One region of the Shigella sp. FC1967 genome, then DNA from elsewhere that is predicted to be linked to it. Evidence: predicted binding sites of a transcription regulator. Region 1 holds the regulator's gene; each other region holds the start of a gene.

Region 1 (4,833 bases):
AGAGGACACTCACAAGAGGCGGTAAGAGATTCGGTTGTACGCTCAATGGATGATTATATTAGTTACATTATTCCTCAATTCTCACGCACACACATTAACTTCCAACGAGTTCCAACGGTCGACACTTCAAATCCTTTTTCAGCCAAAGCAATCCCGACTCTTGATGAAAGCTTTATCGTTATTCGTTTTCGAGGCTTAACCGATATAGATTTTCCCTATTTACTTGCAATGTTGCATGGCTCATTTATGTCAACAATAAACACTATTGTTGTACCGGGCGGGAAATTAGGATTAGCGATGGAATTAATTATGGCACCATTAGTCAAAAAATTATTAAATGGTGAAAAGATAAGTTAACCAAAATAGAATTTATCTCTCTAAAAATAATATCCCATTTATTAAGGGATATTATTTTTTAAATTTAAACTTTATTTTAAAATATCAAAATTAGTCAGCATTCTTTATTTCAAATGAATGTGTAATATTAGCTGCTTTTCCTAGCATTAAAGAAACAGAACAATATTTTTCTGCGGATAATTGAACTGCTCGTTCTACAATTTTATCCGTTAATTCTTTACCTGAAACAATAAAATGCAAATTGATATCAGTAAATAAAACGAGGGGCTTCTTCACGTCGCTCTGATGTTAATTTTACTTCACAATCAGTCACTTGATGACGACCCTTACGTAAAATACTGACAACATCAATAGCACTACATCCACCTGCAGCCATTAATACCATTTCCATTGGACTTGGAGCTTTATCACCCGAATTTCCATCCATCATAATTTGATGGCCAGATGAAGATTCGCCGACAAAAGATAAATCTTCAACCCACTTAACTCGTGCTTCCATTTATTTTCCCCTAAAAGATGACATAGACTAAAAGAGTACATTCTCATAATTCAACTAGCAATTAGCAAATAGGTTTATTATGCTGACTGCGTAAAACGAGACTTAATGCACTAATTGTGTTAAAAACAATATCTGCTTGATGATAGTGGTTAAGATCAATGCATTATTTTCTCATTTATTATAATCTACTCCATATTAACTTACCGTCTTCTCAGGAAGTTAATAGGTAAAGCTAGGATTTTTAAGCATGCTGTCTCAAAAAGGAACCTATCCGTTTTGAAAGGCTGCATTTAACGTACAGAGGATAACGCGAATGGTTCTCGGCAAGCCGCAAACAGACCCGACTCTTGAATGGTTTTTGTCACACTGCCATATTCACAAATATCCATCCAAGAGCACGCTGATCCACCAAGGTGAGAAAGCGGAAACACTTTATTATATTGTTAAAGGTTCCGTGGCTGTTCTTATTAAAGATGAAGAAGGAAAAGAAATGATCCTCTCCTACCTAAATCAGGGGGATTTCATCGGTGAACTTGGATTATTTGAAGAAGATCAAGAACGTAGTGCATGGGTTAGAGCAAAAACAGCCTGTGAAGTAGCAGAAATTTCCTATAAAAAATTCCGCCAATTAATTCAGGTTAACCCTGATATTCTGATGCGCCTGTCTGCTCAAATGGCGAATAGATTACAAACGACATCAGAAAAAGTAGGCAACCTTGCTTTCCTTGATGTAACAGGTCGTATTGCACAAACTTTATTAAACTTAGCAAAACAGCCTGACGCAATGACACATCCTGATGGCATGCAAATTAAAATTACACGTCAGGAGATTGGTCAAATCGTTGGTTGTTCACGCGAAACAGTAGGCCGTATTCTGAAAATGTTGGAAGATCAAAACTTGATCTCCGCACACGGTAAAACTATCGTCGTTTACGGGACTCGCTAAGTATCCCCACTCGAATAAATAATAGCCATAAAAGTGCTATTGGTATACTTGTTGTATAAACCCCATCCTCGTTGATGGGGTTTTTAGTCAATACTACCCTCTTACAAATTCCGCAATAGCCGCTTTTAATGCCACCATTCCTTCTTGTAGCTCTTCTTGGGTAATAATTAACGATGGCGTAAAACGCATCACATCGGCTCCTGCGTTTAACATCATTAAACCATGTTTGGTAGCAAGAGCCAGTAACTCTTTGGCTTTACCTTTATATTGTGGTGCCAATTGCGCACCAATCAATAAACCTTGCCCACGGATTTGCGAAAAGACATTGTACGTTTGATTAATGTCCATCAGTTCATCTACAATCCATTGATAGCGCTTTTCTACCCCCGCAAGTACCTCAGGTGTATTAATCAAATCAAATGCAGCATTGCCCACAGCACAAGCTAATGGATTTCCCCCATAAGTTGTACCATGAGTCCCTACGCCCATAGCAGAAGCTATCTCATGTGTCGTTAACATCGCGCTTAGTGGAAAACCACTTCCTAGCGCTTTTGCAGTTGTAATAATATCGGGTGTCACATCATAGTTCATATAGGCGAAAAGCTTGCCTGTACGCCCCATACCTGTTTGTACTTCATCAAGAACAAGCAGGGCTTGATGCTTATCGCACAACTCACGTAGCCCTTCCATAAACTCAGGTGTTGCTGCCGTTACCCCCCCCCTCACCTTGAATTGGCTCTAAAATGACAGCGCAAGTGTGATCGTCTATTACCGCTTTAACCGCATCCAAGTCATTAAAAGGAACATGCACGATATCTGCTGGCTTAGGACCAAAACCATCTGCATATTTAGGTTGCCCACCCACAGAGACTGTAAACAGCGTTCTGCCATGGAATGCATGGTGAAAAGCAATAATTTTCGTTTTATAAGGACTATGGCGAGTAATGGCATAATGGCGAGCCAATTTAAATGCTGCCTCGTTCGCTTCTGCGCCTGAATTGGCAAAAAAGACACGTTCTGCAAATGTATTATCGATTAATTTTTGTGCTAAACGTAATGCAGGTTCATTAGTAAAAATATTACTAACATGCCAAAGTTGTTCACTTTGTTCTTTTAAGGCTTGATTAAGAGCAGGATGAGCATGACCCAATGCTAAAACAGCAATACCACCAGCAAAATCAATATATGATTTTCCCTGCTGATCCCAAACACGGCTCCCCATCCCTTTGACAGGAATAAATTCTGCGGGTGAATAAATTGGCAACATTACCTGATCGTAAGTTGCCCTGTTGATGCTTTGCTTTGTCATGATCCCACCTGATCGTTATTCACATTCAATATGAAAATATAATCACTAAATATGAATAAAAAATCAAATGTGGTTTTGTATAAAAAAGCGTTATTTCGCTATTTAAATGCTATCCATTTAATATTTAAGGAAATTATTTAATAGCTCATGTCCCTGTTCACTTAAAATACTTTCTGGATGGAACTGAACCCCTTCAATTGGCAATGTACGATGACGAATTCCCATAATTTCATCAACATTTCCATCATGTTGACTCCATGCCGTCACTTCAAAAGGGACTGGTAATGTTGTCGCATCAATCACTAAGGAGTGGTAACGCGTCACACTTAAGGGTCGATTAAGTCCCTTAAAAACACCTTGTTGATTATGATGTATTAATGAATTTTTACCATGCATGACTTCTCGTGCTCTGATAACCGATGCACCAAAAGCTTGCCCTATCGCTTGATGTCCAAGACAAACGCCAAGAATAGGAATTTCACCAGCAAACCGCTGTATAGCCTCAAGAGAGATCCCTGCTTCATTAGGAGTACAAGGTCCTGGCGAGATAACAAGATGTGCTGGCATCATCTTTTCTATCTCTTTAAGTCCGATCTCATCATTACGCTTAACAACAACCTCAGCACCCAATTCACAGAAATACTGATAGAGGTTGTAGGTAAACGAGTCGTAATTATCAATAAGTAACAGCATATTAGCCTATCCGACTGATTTTCTTATCATTATCTATTTTATTACTATTTTAAAGCGAGTGTAGATTTGCCAAAATAGCTCGTTGTTTAACCGACTTGGGTACAACAAAGCCGATTATCATAGCACAGGTGTAAAATATGAATAGTAAGCAAGAAAGCCTGCTGATTTATTGAGCAATAACAAAAATGACGGTAATTGATGGTGAATAGAGTGATTAATAGCGCAGTACATACTTATTACAGGGGATCACACGAAAAAAAGAAGGATAAAAAAATATTTTTTTGTGCTAAAAACCCCGGAATGAAAACATTCATTCGGTTTATATGCATTTTATCTTATTAGAATAAGTAAATATCCTATCCTAATAATACGTTTATTGTTTTACGACTTCCGCAGATAAAATAGTGACCGTTTTTACTGGTACATTTTGGTAAGGTCCAATATTACGAGTTGGAGCTTGTGAAATTTTATCGACTACATCCATTCCTTTCACAACTTTACCAAATACGGCATAGCCAAAATCACGTTGACCGTGATCTAAAAATGCATTGTCAGCCACATTAATAAAGAATTGGCTGGTTGCGCTGTCTTTATCTGATGTACGCGCCATGGCAATAGAACCTTTTACATTACGTAATCCATTGTCGGCTTCATTTTTAATTGGCGCTCTGGTTTGTTTTTGCTGTAAATCAGCAGTAAAACCACCGCCTTGAACCATAAAACCGGGAATAACACGATGAAAAGTGGTGCCGTTATAGTACCCATCTTCGACATACTGAATAAAATTTTTCGTTGTGATTGGTGCTTTTTTATTATCCAGTGAGATTTCAATATTGCCTTCAGAGGTGACTAATTTAACGAAGGTTTCTCCCGTTGCCATTGCAAAAGTCGCTGTTGTTAAAGTGCAAGCGGTAACGAAGGTGACAAGAAAACGTTTTAACATGCAGGGATCCTTTACTTTAATAGTCTACAACTTACTTAATATGCAGCGATTCTAATTCGCTGAGGTAAATAGTGCCAATCATTTAC
Region 2 (4,833 bases), on a different contig from region 1:
GACTTTTTTACCGTCAACAATGTCAAAGCCTTCAGTAAATTTCAGCCCTTTAATTTCTTCAAGCGTAAAGTCGATAGCGTAATAACGACCATCTTTTCTTGCTCTATTAGGATAACGCTCAGCCACATCTGTTACACGATCAAGATAGTGATCATGTAAAACAACGAGTTCGTTGTCTTTGGTCATCACTAAGTCTTGTTCAAGATAATCTGCACCTTGGGCATACGCTAACGCTTTGGCAGGAAGTGTATGTTCAGGCAAATAACCACTTGCACCACGGTGAGCGATAACGACCTTATCACTTGCCGCTTGTGCGATTGCACTTAAAGATAGAGTTAAAAGAACGCCTGCAACTAACGGTTTTATTTTAAAAGATGTACTCATAAAGCTGCTCCATTTTAATTCTACGTACAATAAAGTTATGTACAGTTGGCAATAAAAAAGCCACATCAAAAGAAATGATGTGGCTTCGTTTTTAGAGATGAGATTTAATCAATTTCATAAATAATCAGTTAGCGATTATTCATATTTCTGAAGCATTTCACGTTTGTGTTTGGTTTCTGAAACCATCACGATAAGTAATAATACAACAGACAGCGCACTACCGCCGATCATGACCATAAAGCCACCATCCCAGCCGAAGTAGTCAACTGTGTAACCTACGATAGCACTTGCTGCAACAGAGCCCCCTAAGTAGCCGAATAGACCCGTAAAGCCTGCCGCTGTACCTGCTGCTTTTTTCGGTGCAAGCTCAAGCGCATGCAGACCAATCAACATAACAGGACCGTAGATTAAGAAACCGATAATTAACATACACGCCATATCAATATTCGGGTTACCCGCTGGGTTCATCCAGAATACGATAGTTGCGATTGTTACCAAGGTCATGAAGAACACGCCAGTCGCACCACGGTTACCTTTAAACACTTTATCTGACATCCAACCACATAACAGTGTGCCTGGAATACCCGCGTATTCGTATAAGAAGTAAGCCCATGATGATTTATCCATCGCGAAGTCTTTTACTTCACGCAGATAAGTTGGTGACCAGTCCAGCACGCCGTAGCGCAGTAAGTAAACGAACACGTTCGCGATTGCAATCATCCACAGAAGTTTGTTAGGGAACACATACTTCATAAAGATTTCTTTTGCAGTCAGTTCTTGCTCGTCTGTTTCTTTATAATCAGGTGGGTAGTCGTTTTTGTACTCTTCAATCGGTGGAAGACCACAAGATTGCGGGGTATCGCGCATTAATGCGAATGCAATCATTGCAACTAAAATTGCTGCAAATGCTGGCATATATAACGCTGCTTTCCAGTCGTTAAACCATGCCATACCTAATAAGAATAGTAATGGAGGTAAACCACCACCGACGTTATGCGCACAGTTCCAGATAGAAACGATACCGCCACGTTCTTTCTGTGACCACCAGTGCACCATGGTACGTCCACAAGGAGGCCAACCCATGCCTTGGAACCAACCACAAAGGAACAACAGAACGAACATTATCATAATGCTCGAAGTTGCCCATGGCACAAAGCCCATAAATAGCATCACTAAGGACGCTAAAATAAGACCTGCTGGTAAGAAATAACGAGGGTTAGCACGGTCAGAGAATGAGCCCATGATAAACTTAGAGAAACCATAAGCAATCGAGATCCCTGATAAAGCGAAACCGAGGTCACCTTTAGAAAACCCTTCTTCTACAAGATAAGGCATTGCTAACGCAAAGTTTTTTCTTACTAAATAATAAGCAGCGTAACCGAAGAAAATCCCCATAAAGATCTGCCAACGCAGACGACGATAGACAGGATCTATCTGCTCTTTTGGCAAACGCGCTTTATGTGGCGCAGGTCTAAACAGACTTAACATATTAGCCTCCGATGGCTTTATTTTAATATGTTGATATTAAATAATGACAAAACGAACAATGAAGTTATCAAAAAACTTTCTTTAACGAACTTAATAGTAAACTTATACAATCAAATTTACTGTGAGGTATTACTCAGTTGTCGAATAATTTTTCAAGATGTGCAATTTTGAGTGATATGTTAACTTTATCAAATACTTTTTGTTAAATAATTTGTGATTGGTATCACATATGTGGTTTTAATTTTTCACTCGTGAGCGTTTCTCTTTCGTTTTTGCTCATTATCAAACATTAACCACATTTTTTGTGTATCTTATACACTATAATTAACGCTAAAGAATAATTAAGCGTTTGCTGAATGTAATGTGAGAGGGCATCTCTATGATGAGCGGTTCACCAGTGACAGAAACTGATGTCATTATTATTGGCGGGGGAGCAACCGGTGCAGGCATGGCAAGAGACTGTGCACGCCGTGGATTACGTTGTGTCCTGCTAGAAAGACATGATATTGCAACCGGTGCAACCGGTCGAAATCATGGATTGTTACACAGTGGTGCGCGTTATGCAGTAACAGATCCAGAGTCAGCGCGTGAATGTATTGAAGAAAACATGATTTTAAAACGGGTCGCTCGTCATTGTGTCGAAAAAACGGATGGCCTTTTTATTACTCTTCCTGAAGATTCTTTAGAGTTTCAACAGACCTTTATTCAATCTTGCCAAGCTGCAGGTATTGATGCTCAAGCGATTTCACCCGAAGAAGCTATTCGCTTAGAGCCATCTGTTAATCCGAATTTGATCGGCGCAGTTAAAGTACCAGATGGTACTGTCGATCCTTTCCGCTTAACTGCTGCAAATATGTTAGATGCCCGTGAACATGGCGCTCAAGTACTGACTTATCATGAAGTCGTTGGGCTTATTCGTGAAGGCGATCGTGTTAAAGGCGTGAAAGTTTACGACCATCAAACGAAAAATTTGTATGAAATTCGCGCACAAATAGTTGCAAATGCGGGGGGGATTTGGGGACAAAAAATCGCTGAGTATGGCGAGTTAAAAGTGCGTATGTTCCCAGCCAAAGGGGCGTTGTTGATTTTGGGTCATCGTATTAACAATATGGTGATCAACCGCTGTCGTAAACCAGCTGATGCTGATATTTTAGTACCTGGCGATACTATTTCATTGATTGGTACAACATCAACTCGCGTACCTTATGATGAAATCGACAATATGTATGTTACCCCTGAAGAAGTCGATATTCTTATCCGTGAAGGTTCAATGTTAGCGCCAAAACTGGCTCAAACTCGAATTTTACGTGCCTATGCTGGTGTGCGTCCTTTAGTTGCAAGTGATGATGATCCTTCTGGTCGTAATGTTAGCCGTGGGATTGTTTTACTCGACCATGCACAACGTGATGGATTAGAAGGTTTTATTACTATTACTGGCGGTAAATTAATGACTTACCGTTTAATGGCTGAATGGGCAACAGATAAAATCTGCGAAAAATTAAATGTCTCTGCTAAATGTACAACCGCAGAAGAAGCCTTACCTGGCTCCCGCCAATCAGCAGAGCAAGCATTACGTAGCGTTGTTTCATTACCTGCGCCAATTCGTGGTTCTGCGGTTTATCGCCACGGTGATTTGGCGAATAAATTATTGAGCAATGAACGTAGCGATAAGAGTTTAGTTTGTGAATGTGAAGCCGTTACCGCTGGGGAAGTTCGCTATGCTGTTAACTCTTTAACCGTCAATAACTTACTTGATTTACGACGCCGTACTCGTGTGGGGATGGGAACATGCCAAGGTGAGCTTTGCGCTTGTCGTGCAGCGGGTTTATTAAATCGTTTACAAGTCACGACGCCTCACGAGTCAGAACAACAGCTTGCTCATTTCTTAAATGAGCGCTGGAAAGGTATTCGCCCCATCGCTTGGGGTAATGCGTTACGTGAAAGTGAATTCACCAGTTGGGTTTATCAAGGTTTATGTGGTTTAGATGCTGATATGATAGAAAACGCAGCTCCAGCGGAGGCAGATAATGAAATTTGACGTCATCATTATAGGTAGCGGGCTAGCAGGTTTAACCGCAGGTATTCGTCTTGCTGAAGCCGGCAAGTCTTGCGCAATTATCAGTAATGGTCAAAGTGCACTACATTTTTCATCAGGTTCGTTAGATTTGTTAACTCATCTTCCTGATGGTTCGTTAGTGACTCAACCTAAAAAAGCGTTGACAGCATTGGCGGAGCTTGCTCCTAAGCATCCTTATAGCCGAATGGGGGATATTCAGGTTTCAGCCTTAATTGAACAAGCCCAAGCATTATTATCCAGTACAAAAGGTCTTGAATATCAAGGTAATGGTGATGAAAACCATTATCGTATTACACCTGTTGGGCGTTCACGTATGAGCTGGATGAGTCCAAAACGTGTACCAACTCATGGTATTGATCAAGCATTGCCATGGAAAAAGCTGGCTGTTGTTGGCATTGAAGGCTTTTTGGATTTTCAGCCACAATTTGCAAGTAATACGCTGAATGAGCAAGGTGTAGAGTCTATTCCTTATCATATTCACTTACCGCTATTAGACAGATTACGTGATAACCCAAGTGAATTTAGAGCTGTCAATATTGCGCGCTATTTAGATAAGCCTGAAAATACGAAAGCATTAGCGGAAGAGCTGAAAAAGCATATCGATGATAGTGTTGAAGCCGTTATTTTACCTGCGTGTATCGGACTGGATGCCGAAGAGCCGGTGACGCTACTTCAAGAGCTTGTGGGCAAGCCTATCTGTTTATTACCAACATTGCCGCCATCACTATTAGGTATTCGCTTACATCAAGCGTTAAAGCAGCGTTTCCAAAAAGCTGGCGGTTTAATTATGCCTGGCGATCGTGCAGAACAAGTTGATTTAATTGGTAATAAAGTTACAGGTATTCATACTCGAAACCACACTGATATTCCTATTCGTAGTGAGC
Region 3 (4,833 bases), on a different contig from region 1:
TTGATTTACACTATTATCCTCAGGCTTATAAACCAAGCGATAGTGACGATGAGCAAATGAAAAAAATTAAATCGTCGTCGTGACACTATGATGGGGGGCTTTACTTATAAGCACCATGAATCATGGGGTAGCTTAAGGGCAATTGTATCGGGTGATATGCTAGGCAAAAGTAATGGTATTATCGCTGATGCTGCTTATTTATATCCTTTCGAATTGGGTAACTGGTCTTTACAACCCGGTATCGGTTTTGTTTGGGAAAACAAAAAGCAGAACCGTTATGCTTATGGAATTAGTCATGCAGAATCTCAACGCAGTGGTTTAGCTGAATATACGCCAAATGATAGCTGGAGACCTTATTTTGAAATCTCTGCTAATTATAAATTTACAGAAAAATGGAATTTCTTTGCGATGGGACGTGTTGACCATTTACCGAGCGAAGTGAAAGACAGCCCAATGGTGAATAAATCTGTGACTGCGATTGTGTGGACAGGTGTGACTTACACATTCTAATTCGCTAAAAATCAGTGTGATTAGCTATGATAAAAAAGCTTCGATTCAAACTCGAAGCTTTTTTATTGTGTCAAATGTCAGTAATGCTTTATTTTTCAGCAATATTTTTACGTACACGAACGACCAGAGATAAGCGACCAGGATGAACGTTATCGGGTTTTAAGGGTTGGTGGATACGAGCGGTTTCTACACAAGCCATCTTACGATAACCACCTGCGCTCATATCTTTCATTGAACTTGCAAGCTCTGCACCGGGGTTCCAACATACGACATCACTATGATGGTAATGATGAACTTCAATTGTGCGATCCCAACCATCGTCATGTATAAGATTGAAATCGTCAGGCTCTGTATAAAGCCTGTCAGTACGCCCATTAAAACGTAATGAGGTTTCATCAGTGTAAACCTCTTTATCTGCCACTGTGTCAATGTAGTGGCTTCCTAGACCTGTTACAGAGACATTATCAATGTCACTCACATTAAAATAAGAGTGAAGGGCTGCTGTTGCTTCATAATCACCGTAAGATTCTAATTCAACCTCACAAGTTGCGCCTAATTTAAAACGAGCAATAACCGTAAAGGGATGTGGCCAATATTTTTGTGTTTGTTGGCTCTCTTTTAATGTCATGGTGATGAGAACACTATCATCTTGTTCGGTATGGGCACTAAATTCCCAAGGAAGAATTCGCGCAAATCCATGACTTGGTGTACCCGCAGAAGCAAACCAAGGCCAGCAAATAGGAATACCGCCACGAATGGCAACACCAGGAGTAAAGAGAGAGGCTTCGCTTACCCAAAAGACAGGATGCTCTTGTGCGGGTTGCCAAGCAATTAAGTGTGCGCCCTGAAGGCTGATAGCAGCACGTACTTTAGGATGCGAAATAACAAGGATAGGAAGTTCGCCTAATTGCCGACGACTTAAGTAAGGTGATATTTGTTCAATAATCGGCAAAGAAAAAATTTTCTCATTCATTATCTATAACCTTATGTCACTGACTATTTTAATACAATAAACTGACTGGCTAGAAAATAAAAGAGCCACCGAAAAGGTGGCTCTAAAAGAAATCGTGACTTTCTAAACTCTAATTATTTAGAGATATGAGAAATCAGATCCAGAACTTTGTTTGAATAACCAACTTCGTTATCGTACCAAGAAACTAATTTAACAAAGTTGTCATTCAGCGCGATACCTGCTTTAGCATCGAATACTGAAGTTAATACTTCACCGTTGAAGTCAGTTGAAACAACTGCATCTTCAGTGTAACCCAGAACGCCTTTCAGTTCGCCTTCAGCAGCTTCTTTGATTGCTTCACAGATTTGAGCATAAGTTGCTGGTTTTTCCAGACGTGCAGTTAAGTCAACAACAGAAACGTTAGGAGTAGGAACACGGAAAGACATACCAGTCAGTTTGCCGTTCAGTTCAGGAATAACTTTACCTACTGCTTTAGCAGCACCCGTTGATGAAGGGATGATGTTTTGAGAAGCACCACGACCACCACGCCAGTCTTTCATTGAAGGACCATCAACAGTACGTTGAGTTGCAGTTGTTGCGTGAACAGTTGTCATCAGACCTTCAACGATACCGAATTTGTCGTTGATAACTTTTGCTAAAGGCGCTAAGCAGTTAGTTGTACAAGATGCGTTAGAAACGATATCTTGACCTGCATATGATTTGTGGTTTACACCCATAACGAACATAGGTGTGCTGTCTTTTGAAGGACCAGTCAGAACAACTTTTTTCGCACCAGCTTGGATGTGTTTACGAGCAGTTTCATCAGTTAAGAACAGACCAGTTGCTTCAGCAACAACATCAACACCAATTTCGTTCCATTTCAGGTTTGCTGGATCTCTTTCTGATGTTACGCGGATGGTTTTACCATTAACAACGAGGTGGCCATCTTTTACTTCAACAGTACCGTTGAAACGACCATGAGTTGAATCGTATTTCAGCATGTATGCCATGTATTCTGCGTCTAACAGATCGTTAATACCTACGATTTCGATATCTGAACGTTCTTGAGCAGCACGGAAAACGATGCGGCCGATACGACCAAAACCATTAATACCTACTTTGATAGTCATATGTATTCCACCAGCTTTAATTTAGTGAATTAAAAAGTTGATTCTAAAGTTACCAAAACCGCGCCAATCGTCAAGCGGAATCGTGTCAATAATTGCAAAAAATCAATTAAAAAAACACTTTTCGCTTAAAGATTGGTCGTTTTAGCTAAATGTTACGCTGTGTATTATCGGGATCAATACCGATAAATGAAGTTACCTTTGCTCCGTTATGTGAAATTCATCACATTTCAAAAACTAAAGATTACTCTTGATGATTTTAGACTATATTTTTCAGATTTGTTGTTAAATCTTTGTTATTATTCACTGTTGTTTTAAAAAGCATTTTACTGGGCAAGAGGTCGATATGGCAGATAATGAAAAGAAAGTGAATATTTCAAGTAATAACAATCACATTGATTTATCAACACTCAATGAAATGCAACGTTATGTGACTCAACAGCAAGGTACAGAACCTCCGTTTAGTGGTAAATTATTACACAATCGTCAAACAGGGATTTATCACTGCTTATGTTGTTCTGCGCCTCTGTTTTATTCAGAGACGAAATTTGATGCGGGATGTGGTTGGCCCAGCTTTTATCAACCCGTTAGTGATAATGCAATTCGCTATATTGATGATTTTTCTCATAATATGAAAAGAACTGAAATACGTTGCCAGCAATGTGATGCACATTTAGGCCATGTTTTTAATGATGGCCCCGCCCCAACAGGAGAGCGTTATTGTGTTAATTCAGCCTCTCTTTCATTTACGAATAGTGAAACAGGCGAAAAACAAGTTGGTTAATTTCGTTAAATTAACAAAATAACAACAAAAGAAAAAACGATTCAGCCATTTCAAGTGATTATTTAGCTTATGGAGCAATCAATGGAAGTTAATGAACTTATTTCGATGGTAACCCCTGAGATTTACCAGCGTATTTCAACAGCGGTTGAACTAGGTAAATGGCCTGATGGCGTTGCATTGACTGATGAGCAAAAAGAGCATTGTATGCAGATTGTTTTATTATGGCAGGCGAAAAATAACCACACACCTGAACATATGACAGTAGGAACGAATGGGCAAATTACCATGAAGAGTAAACAAGAATTAAAAGCTCAGTTTCAATCTGAACGTTTGGCAACGTTAACGCCAATGGATGATGACTAAAAAGTGTGTTGAATGGATAAAATAGAGATAAAAGGGGATGTTTATTAACCAGGTTGGTTAAAAATAGCCCCTTTCTCATTTTATTAAGATAAAGAAAATAACGAACCTATTGATTGTTACGATTAAGCCAATGTGCTGAATCAATTAATGTCGCGCCCTTTGCCTGCATCTCTTCCAATGCTTTTTCGCTATCGCCTTCTTGAATATTGACGCCACGACAACCGTCTGTAATGACTGAGACTTGATACCCTAATAACAGCGCATCTAGCACTGTAAATTTGACACAGTAATCCGTAGCAATTCCTAAAATATAAAGATGTTTTATATTTAGCGTGTGCAAAAGTGTGTGCAAGCCTGTTTGATATTCATGGTCGTTATCAAAAAAAGCACTATAACTATCAATAAGACGGTTTTGCCCTTTATAAATAATGTGATTAATCTGGGCTTGGTTTAATTCAGGATGAAATGCAGCACCATAAGAATTTTGTACGCAATGAACGGGCCACCAAACCTGTGGTAATCCATTAAGGGTGCCAATTTCTCCCACCACAGTGCCTGAATTTTCAGCAAAACTAAGATGATCGGCTGGATGCCAATCTAAACTGGCGATAATCGGGTTTTTAGATTGATTGAAAGTATGAATAAGTTGGTTGGCGGTTTGTATCACTTTATCGCTTTCATTAACAGCTAATGCACCACCTGTACAAAAATCATTTTGTATATCAACTAATAACAGTGCCGCGTTTTTCACCTATTTTACCTTTTGATTAAACTTAGTTGTTATCGTCTAATGTCATTTCACCGCGTAGGTTTTGTTGCATTAGTTGGCAGATTTCAGTGTAATGATATTGTTGACTAAGAAGATAATGCAGTTTAGTTAATGTTGCTTCAAATGTCATATCAAAGCCACTGATCACACCCACTTCCGCTAATGCTTGACCTGTTGCATAACCTTCCATATTGACTCGACCAGAAATACATTGTGTAAGGTTGATAACAACAATACCCCGCTCTGTTGCTTCACGTAGGGTAGAAAGTAGAGCAGGGTGTGAGGGGGCATTACCGACACCATAAGAGCGCAATATTAAGGCTTTCAC
Region 4 (4,833 bases), on a different contig from region 1:
GTGAACAGGGATCCTTCAATGCAACTCATTATGAGCTTGGTCGGAATGGCAACATTAATCTTGATAGCCATTCTGTTTTCCAGCAATCGACGTGCAATTAGACTACGTACAGTTGGTGGCGCATTCCTTATTCAGATTGGCTTAGGTGCATTTGTTCTTTATTCCGACGGTGGTCGCGAGGTGCTTCTTGCGATTTCTGATGGTGTTAAGAATGTTATTGATTATGGCAATAATGGGATGAGCTTCCTATTTGCAGGCCTAGTATCAGATAAAATGTTCGAATTGTTTGGCGGGGGAGGGTTTGTATTCGCCCTACGCGTACTACCTGTTATCGTATTCTTCTCTTCACTCATTGCCGTGCTGTATTACCTTGGCATTATGCAAATAGTCATTAAAATTCTCGGTGGTGGCTTACAAAAAGTACTTGGTACATCACGAACAGAATCTATGTCTGCAACGGCAAATATTTTTGTTGGACAAACCGAAGCACCGCTTGTTGTTCGTCCTTATATTGCAAGAATGACAACCTCAGAACTCTTTGCTGTTATGTGTGGTGGTCTTGCTTCTGTTGCGGGTTCTGTTCTTGCTGGATATGCAAGTATGGGCGTGCCATTAGAGTATCTGATCACTGCCTCTTTTATGGCTGCTCCGGGGGGGTTACTCTTTGCTAAATTGTTGATCCCTGAAACAGAAACGCCAGATGATCAAAAAGATGCCCTTGATAAAATGGCGGATGAAGAAAAACCTGCCAATATTATCGATGCTGCGGCTGCGGGTGCCTCTTCAGGTTTACAGCTTGCCCTTAACGTTGGTGCCATGCTACTTGCTTTCGTTGCATTGATTGCATTAGTTAATGGTATTCTTGGTGGAATTGGTGGCTGGTTTGGCTATGAAAACTTCTCATTAGAGTTAGTGTTAGGTTGGATCTTTGCACCAATTGCTTTCCTTATTGGCGTACCTTGGAGTGAAGCGACATCGCAGGTTCATTTATTGGACAAAAAATTGTTATCAATGAATTCTATGCTTACTCTGAATTTAGTAAATACCTAAAAGAAGACGCAATTGTTGCGGGTTCAGGGCTAATGGTACTATCAGAGCAAACGAAGATAATCATCTCCTTTGCACTGTGTGGTTTTGCTAACCTCTCTTCTGTTGCTGTATTGCTAGGTGGTTTAGGTGGAATGGCACCAAACCGTCGTAAAGATGTGGCGCGTTTAGGAATGAAAGCGGTGCTAGCGGGTACGCTTTCTAACTTAATGAGTGCAACAATCGCAGGTTTCTTCTTTGCATTAACCGCAATGGCTGTTGTTGCTGCATAATTGATTTTGATTATAAAGAGCAGATAGGTATTTTACCTGTCTGCTCTTTTCTGTTTGTTTTCTGCTGTAATGTTAACTACTTTTATTGTGTAAGAAATTTCACAATTTGTATTGAATAGAGTCAATAGTGATATCATTTCATATTTATCACACTTTTTTACGTTATAAAGACGACTTAGAAACGCTATTCGAGTAACATTAAACCAGAAAATGACCAAATTGTGATTTTTATCACATTTTTATGTCATTGCTTGCAAGTTACATTTAATTAGTGTGACGTAAAGCACATCTAATTGTTCCTTAGCGTGTTCAAATAAGATGTGCTGAAACTTCATGGAATGGCGAAGGCTCAATGACGGGTCGCCGAAGTGAGCATAGTGCGGTGAGAGGGAGCTCAGCTGTCGTTGTAGTGCAAGTTACAACAACATCTTCAAGGAACCAAGTCCGCTCGCCAACAAATTTAATCGCTAACCTTAAGCGTACGCCCAAAAGGGCTTGAGAAACATCGTTGGAGAGTTTTATGACAGATTTAACCGCTGCAGCGCGTCTTGCGCTGTCTTTGATGGATTTAACAACATTAAATGATGATGACACTGATGCAAAAGTGACTGCATTATGTCATCAGGCTAAAAGCCCAGAAGGCAATACAGCCGCTATTTGTATCTACCCACGTTTTATTCCGTTAGCACGTAAAGTGTTACGCGAGCAGGGTACTCCAGACGTTCGTATCGCAACCGTAACTAACTTCCCTCATGGTAATGATGATTTAGATATCGCATTAGCCGAAACTAACGCGGCATTAGCTTATGGCGCAGATGAGGTTGACGTAGTTTTCCCTTACCGTGCATTTATGGCAGGTAATGAGCAAATTGGTTTTGATATCGTTAAAGCATGTAAAGAAGCTTGTGCAGAAGCAGGTTCTTTACTGAAAGTCATTATTGAAACGGGTGAGCTGAAAGATCCCGCGCTTATCCGCAAAGCATCTGAAATTTCAATCAAAGCAGGTGCTGATTTTATTAAAACTTCCACAGGTAAAGTCCCTGTAAATGCAACTCTGGAAAGCGCTGAGTTAATGATCCAAGTGATCCACGATATGGGTGTTGGCAAAGAGGTTGGCTTCAAACCAGCGGGTGGTGTACGTACCGCGGAAGAAGCAGCTCAATACCTTGCATTAGCTAAGCGCATTATGGGTGACAACTGGGTTGATGCCCGTCACTTCCGCTTTGGTGCGTCAAGCTTGTTAGGTAATTTATTAGCCACATTAGGTCATGGCGAACAAAAATCGTCTAGTGGTTACTAATCCATTCGTGAAAGACGCCCACTTTTCATTATTGTGGGCGTTACCAATGCTATAAAACCAGGAGGTTGCAGTGTTTCTTGCCCAAGAAATTATTCGTAAAAAGCGTGATGGTCATCCTTTAACTGAGGAAGAAATTCGTTTTTTCATTAATGGCGTCAGAGATAATACTGTTTCTGAAGGTCAAATTGCTGCATTAGCAATGACTATTTATTTCCACGACATGACAATGCCAGAGCGTGTTGCTTTGACATTAGCGATGCGTGATTCCGGTACAGTGCTGAATTGGAAAAGCCTAAATTTAAATGGCCCAATTGTTGATAAACACTCTACTGGTGGTGTGGGTGATGTCACTTCACTGATGTTAGGGCCAATGGTTGCGGCTTGTGGTGGTTATGTTCCTATGATCTCGGGTCGTGGATTAGGTCACACAGGGGGAACATTAGATAAACTTGAAGCAATTCCAGGCTTTGATATTTTCCCTGATGATGAAAAATTCCGCGACATTATTCGTAATGTTGGCGTTGCCATTATCGGACAAACTAATTCATTAGCACCTGCTGACAAACGCTTTTATGCTACCCGTGATATTACTGCTACAGTTGATTCAATCCCACTTATCACCGCGTCTATTTTAGGTAAAAAATTAGCTGAAGGCTTAGATGCATTAGTGATGGACGTTAAAGTTGGCTCGGGTGCCTTTATGCCGACTTATCAAAAATCTGAAGAGCTGGCTGAGTCAATTGTTCAAGTAGCAAATGGCGCTGGTTGTCAAACAACTGCACTATTAACGGATATGAATGAAGTATTAGCTTCTAGTGCAGGTAATGCGGTTGAAGTTCGTGAAGCTGTTCAATTTTTAACAGGTGAATATCGTAATCCACGTCTATTTGAAGTCACTATGGCGCTGTGTGTTGAAATGTTAGTATCAGGCCGCTTAGCGGAAGATCGTCAACAAGCCCTTCAAAAACTACAAGATGTGTTGGATAACGGCAAAGCAGCAGAAGTCTTTGGTCGTATGGTTGCTGCACAGAAAGGCCCAACTGATTTTGTTGAAAACTACAATAAATACCTGCCAACTGCGGTATTAAGTAAACCTGTATTCGCTGAGAAAACAGGATTCATCACAGAAATGGATACGCGTGCATTAGGTATGTCAGTTGTGACATTAGGTGGTGGTCGTCGTAAAGCAACAGATGCTATTGATTACAGTGTGGGCTTAAGCGATATCGTAGCGCTTGGTGCTGAGATCAATACAGACACACCTTTAGCAATGATCCATGCTAACAGTGAAAAATCATGGCAAGAAGCTGCGGCTGAAGTCCGTAAAGCGATGGTAATTGGTGATAGCAAACGCGAAGCTTCCCCAATGGTGTACCGCCAAATCAGCGAATAAGAACTCAATTATGATTTATAAGTGACATATCCGTAGTCTACGGAGAATGACACAGGAGAGAGAATTATGAAACGTGTACATATCATGGTATTAGATTCCTTCGGTATCGGTGCTGCTGGTGATGCGGAGAAATTCGGTGACCAAGGTTCAGACACTTTAGGGCATATCGCACAAGCGTTTGCTGAAGGTAAAGCAGATAGAGATGGTCGTAAAGGACCTCTTCATTTACCTAATCTTTGCCGCTTAGGCCTAGGTAAAGCAGCAGAAGAATCAACAGGTAAATTCCCTATTGGTTTAGATAAAAATGCAGAAATTATCGGTGCTTATGGCTACGCGAGTGAAATCTCTTCTGGTAAAGATACTCCGTCAGGCCACTGGGAAATCGCAGGTGTTCCTGTTCTGTTTGATTGGGGATACTTCAAAGAACTGAAAAACTCATTCCCACAAGCGCTGTTAGATAACATCGTTAAACGTGCAAAATTACCTGGATACTTAGGCAATTGCCATGCATCTGGTACGGTGATTTTGGATGAATTGGGTGAAGAGCATATGAAAACCGGTAAACCGATTTTCTATACCTCTGCTGACTCTGTATTCCAAATTGCTTGTCATGAAGAAACTTACGGTTTAGATAAATTATATGAGCTGTGTGAAATTGCTCGTGATGAACTAAATAAAGGCGATTACAACATCGGTCGTGTTATTGCACGTCCATTTATCGGTGACAAACCGGGTAACTTCGCTCGTACAGGTAACCGTCATGATTTAGCGGTTGAACCACCAGCACCAACAATGTTGAAAAAACTGGTTGATGAAAAACA

Evidence for each region. Region 1 encodes CRP, which controls carbon source genes, mostly activating them, when cyclic AMP is high. Its sites were predicted from a motif close to ATGTGANNNNNNTCACAT; they were not measured.
Region 2: glpT (glycerol-3-phosphate transporter) is a predicted target of CRP. The motif match lies at 2,084-2,101, and genes of this name have one in related genera.
Region 3: msrB (peptide-methionine (R)-S-oxide reductase MsrB) is a predicted target of CRP. The motif match lies at 2,801-2,818, and genes of this name have one in related genera.
Region 4: deoC (deoxyribose-phosphate aldolase) is a predicted target of CRP. The motif match lies at 1,591-1,608, and genes of this name have one in related genera.

What each region holds. Positions count from the first base shown of each region.
Region 1 covers NZ_MIIZ01001054.1:23,066-27,898, reverse strand. The annotation lists gene BHE89_RS18240 (phosphoribulokinase) at 1-357, shown strand, start outside; partial or broken gene BHE89_RS18235 (OsmC family protein) at 448-856, opposite strand; gene crp (cAMP-activated global transcriptional regulator CRP) at 1,170-1,802, shown strand; partial or broken gene argD (bifunctional acetylornithine/succinyldiaminopimelate transaminase) at 1,896-3,111, opposite strand; gene BHE89_RS18220 (aminodeoxychorismate synthase component II) at 3,229-3,804, opposite strand; gene ppiA (peptidylprolyl isomerase A) at 4,178-4,747, opposite strand.
Region 2 covers NZ_MIIZ01001031.1:5,159-9,991, forward strand. The annotation lists gene glpQ (glycerophosphodiester phosphodiesterase) at 1-384, opposite strand, end outside; gene glpT (glycerol-3-phosphate transporter) at 520-1,872, opposite strand; gene glpA (anaerobic glycerol-3-phosphate dehydrogenase subunit A) at 2,252-3,910, shown strand; gene glpB (glycerol-3-phosphate dehydrogenase subunit GlpB) at 3,900-4,833, shown strand, end outside.
Region 3 covers NZ_MIIZ01001253.1:5,542-10,374, forward strand. The annotation lists partial or broken gene BHE89_RS20790 (MipA/OmpV family protein) at 1-510, shown strand, start outside; gene BHE89_RS20795 (D-hexose-6-phosphate mutarotase) at 599-1,483, opposite strand; gene gapA (glyceraldehyde-3-phosphate dehydrogenase) at 1,597-2,592, opposite strand; gene msrB (peptide-methionine (R)-S-oxide reductase MsrB) at 2,936-3,373, shown strand; gene BHE89_RS20810 (YeaC family protein) at 3,455-3,736, shown strand; gene pncA (bifunctional nicotinamidase/pyrazinamidase) at 3,843-4,487, opposite strand; gene ansA (asparaginase) at 4,510-4,833, opposite strand, start outside.
Region 4 covers NZ_MIIZ01000244.1:2,226-7,058, reverse strand. The annotation lists partial or broken gene BHE89_RS02290 (NupC/NupG family nucleoside CNT transporter) at 19-1,319, shown strand; gene deoC (deoxyribose-phosphate aldolase) at 1,840-2,619, shown strand; gene deoA (thymidine phosphorylase) at 2,690-4,012, shown strand; gene deoB (phosphopentomutase) at 4,079-4,833, shown strand, end outside.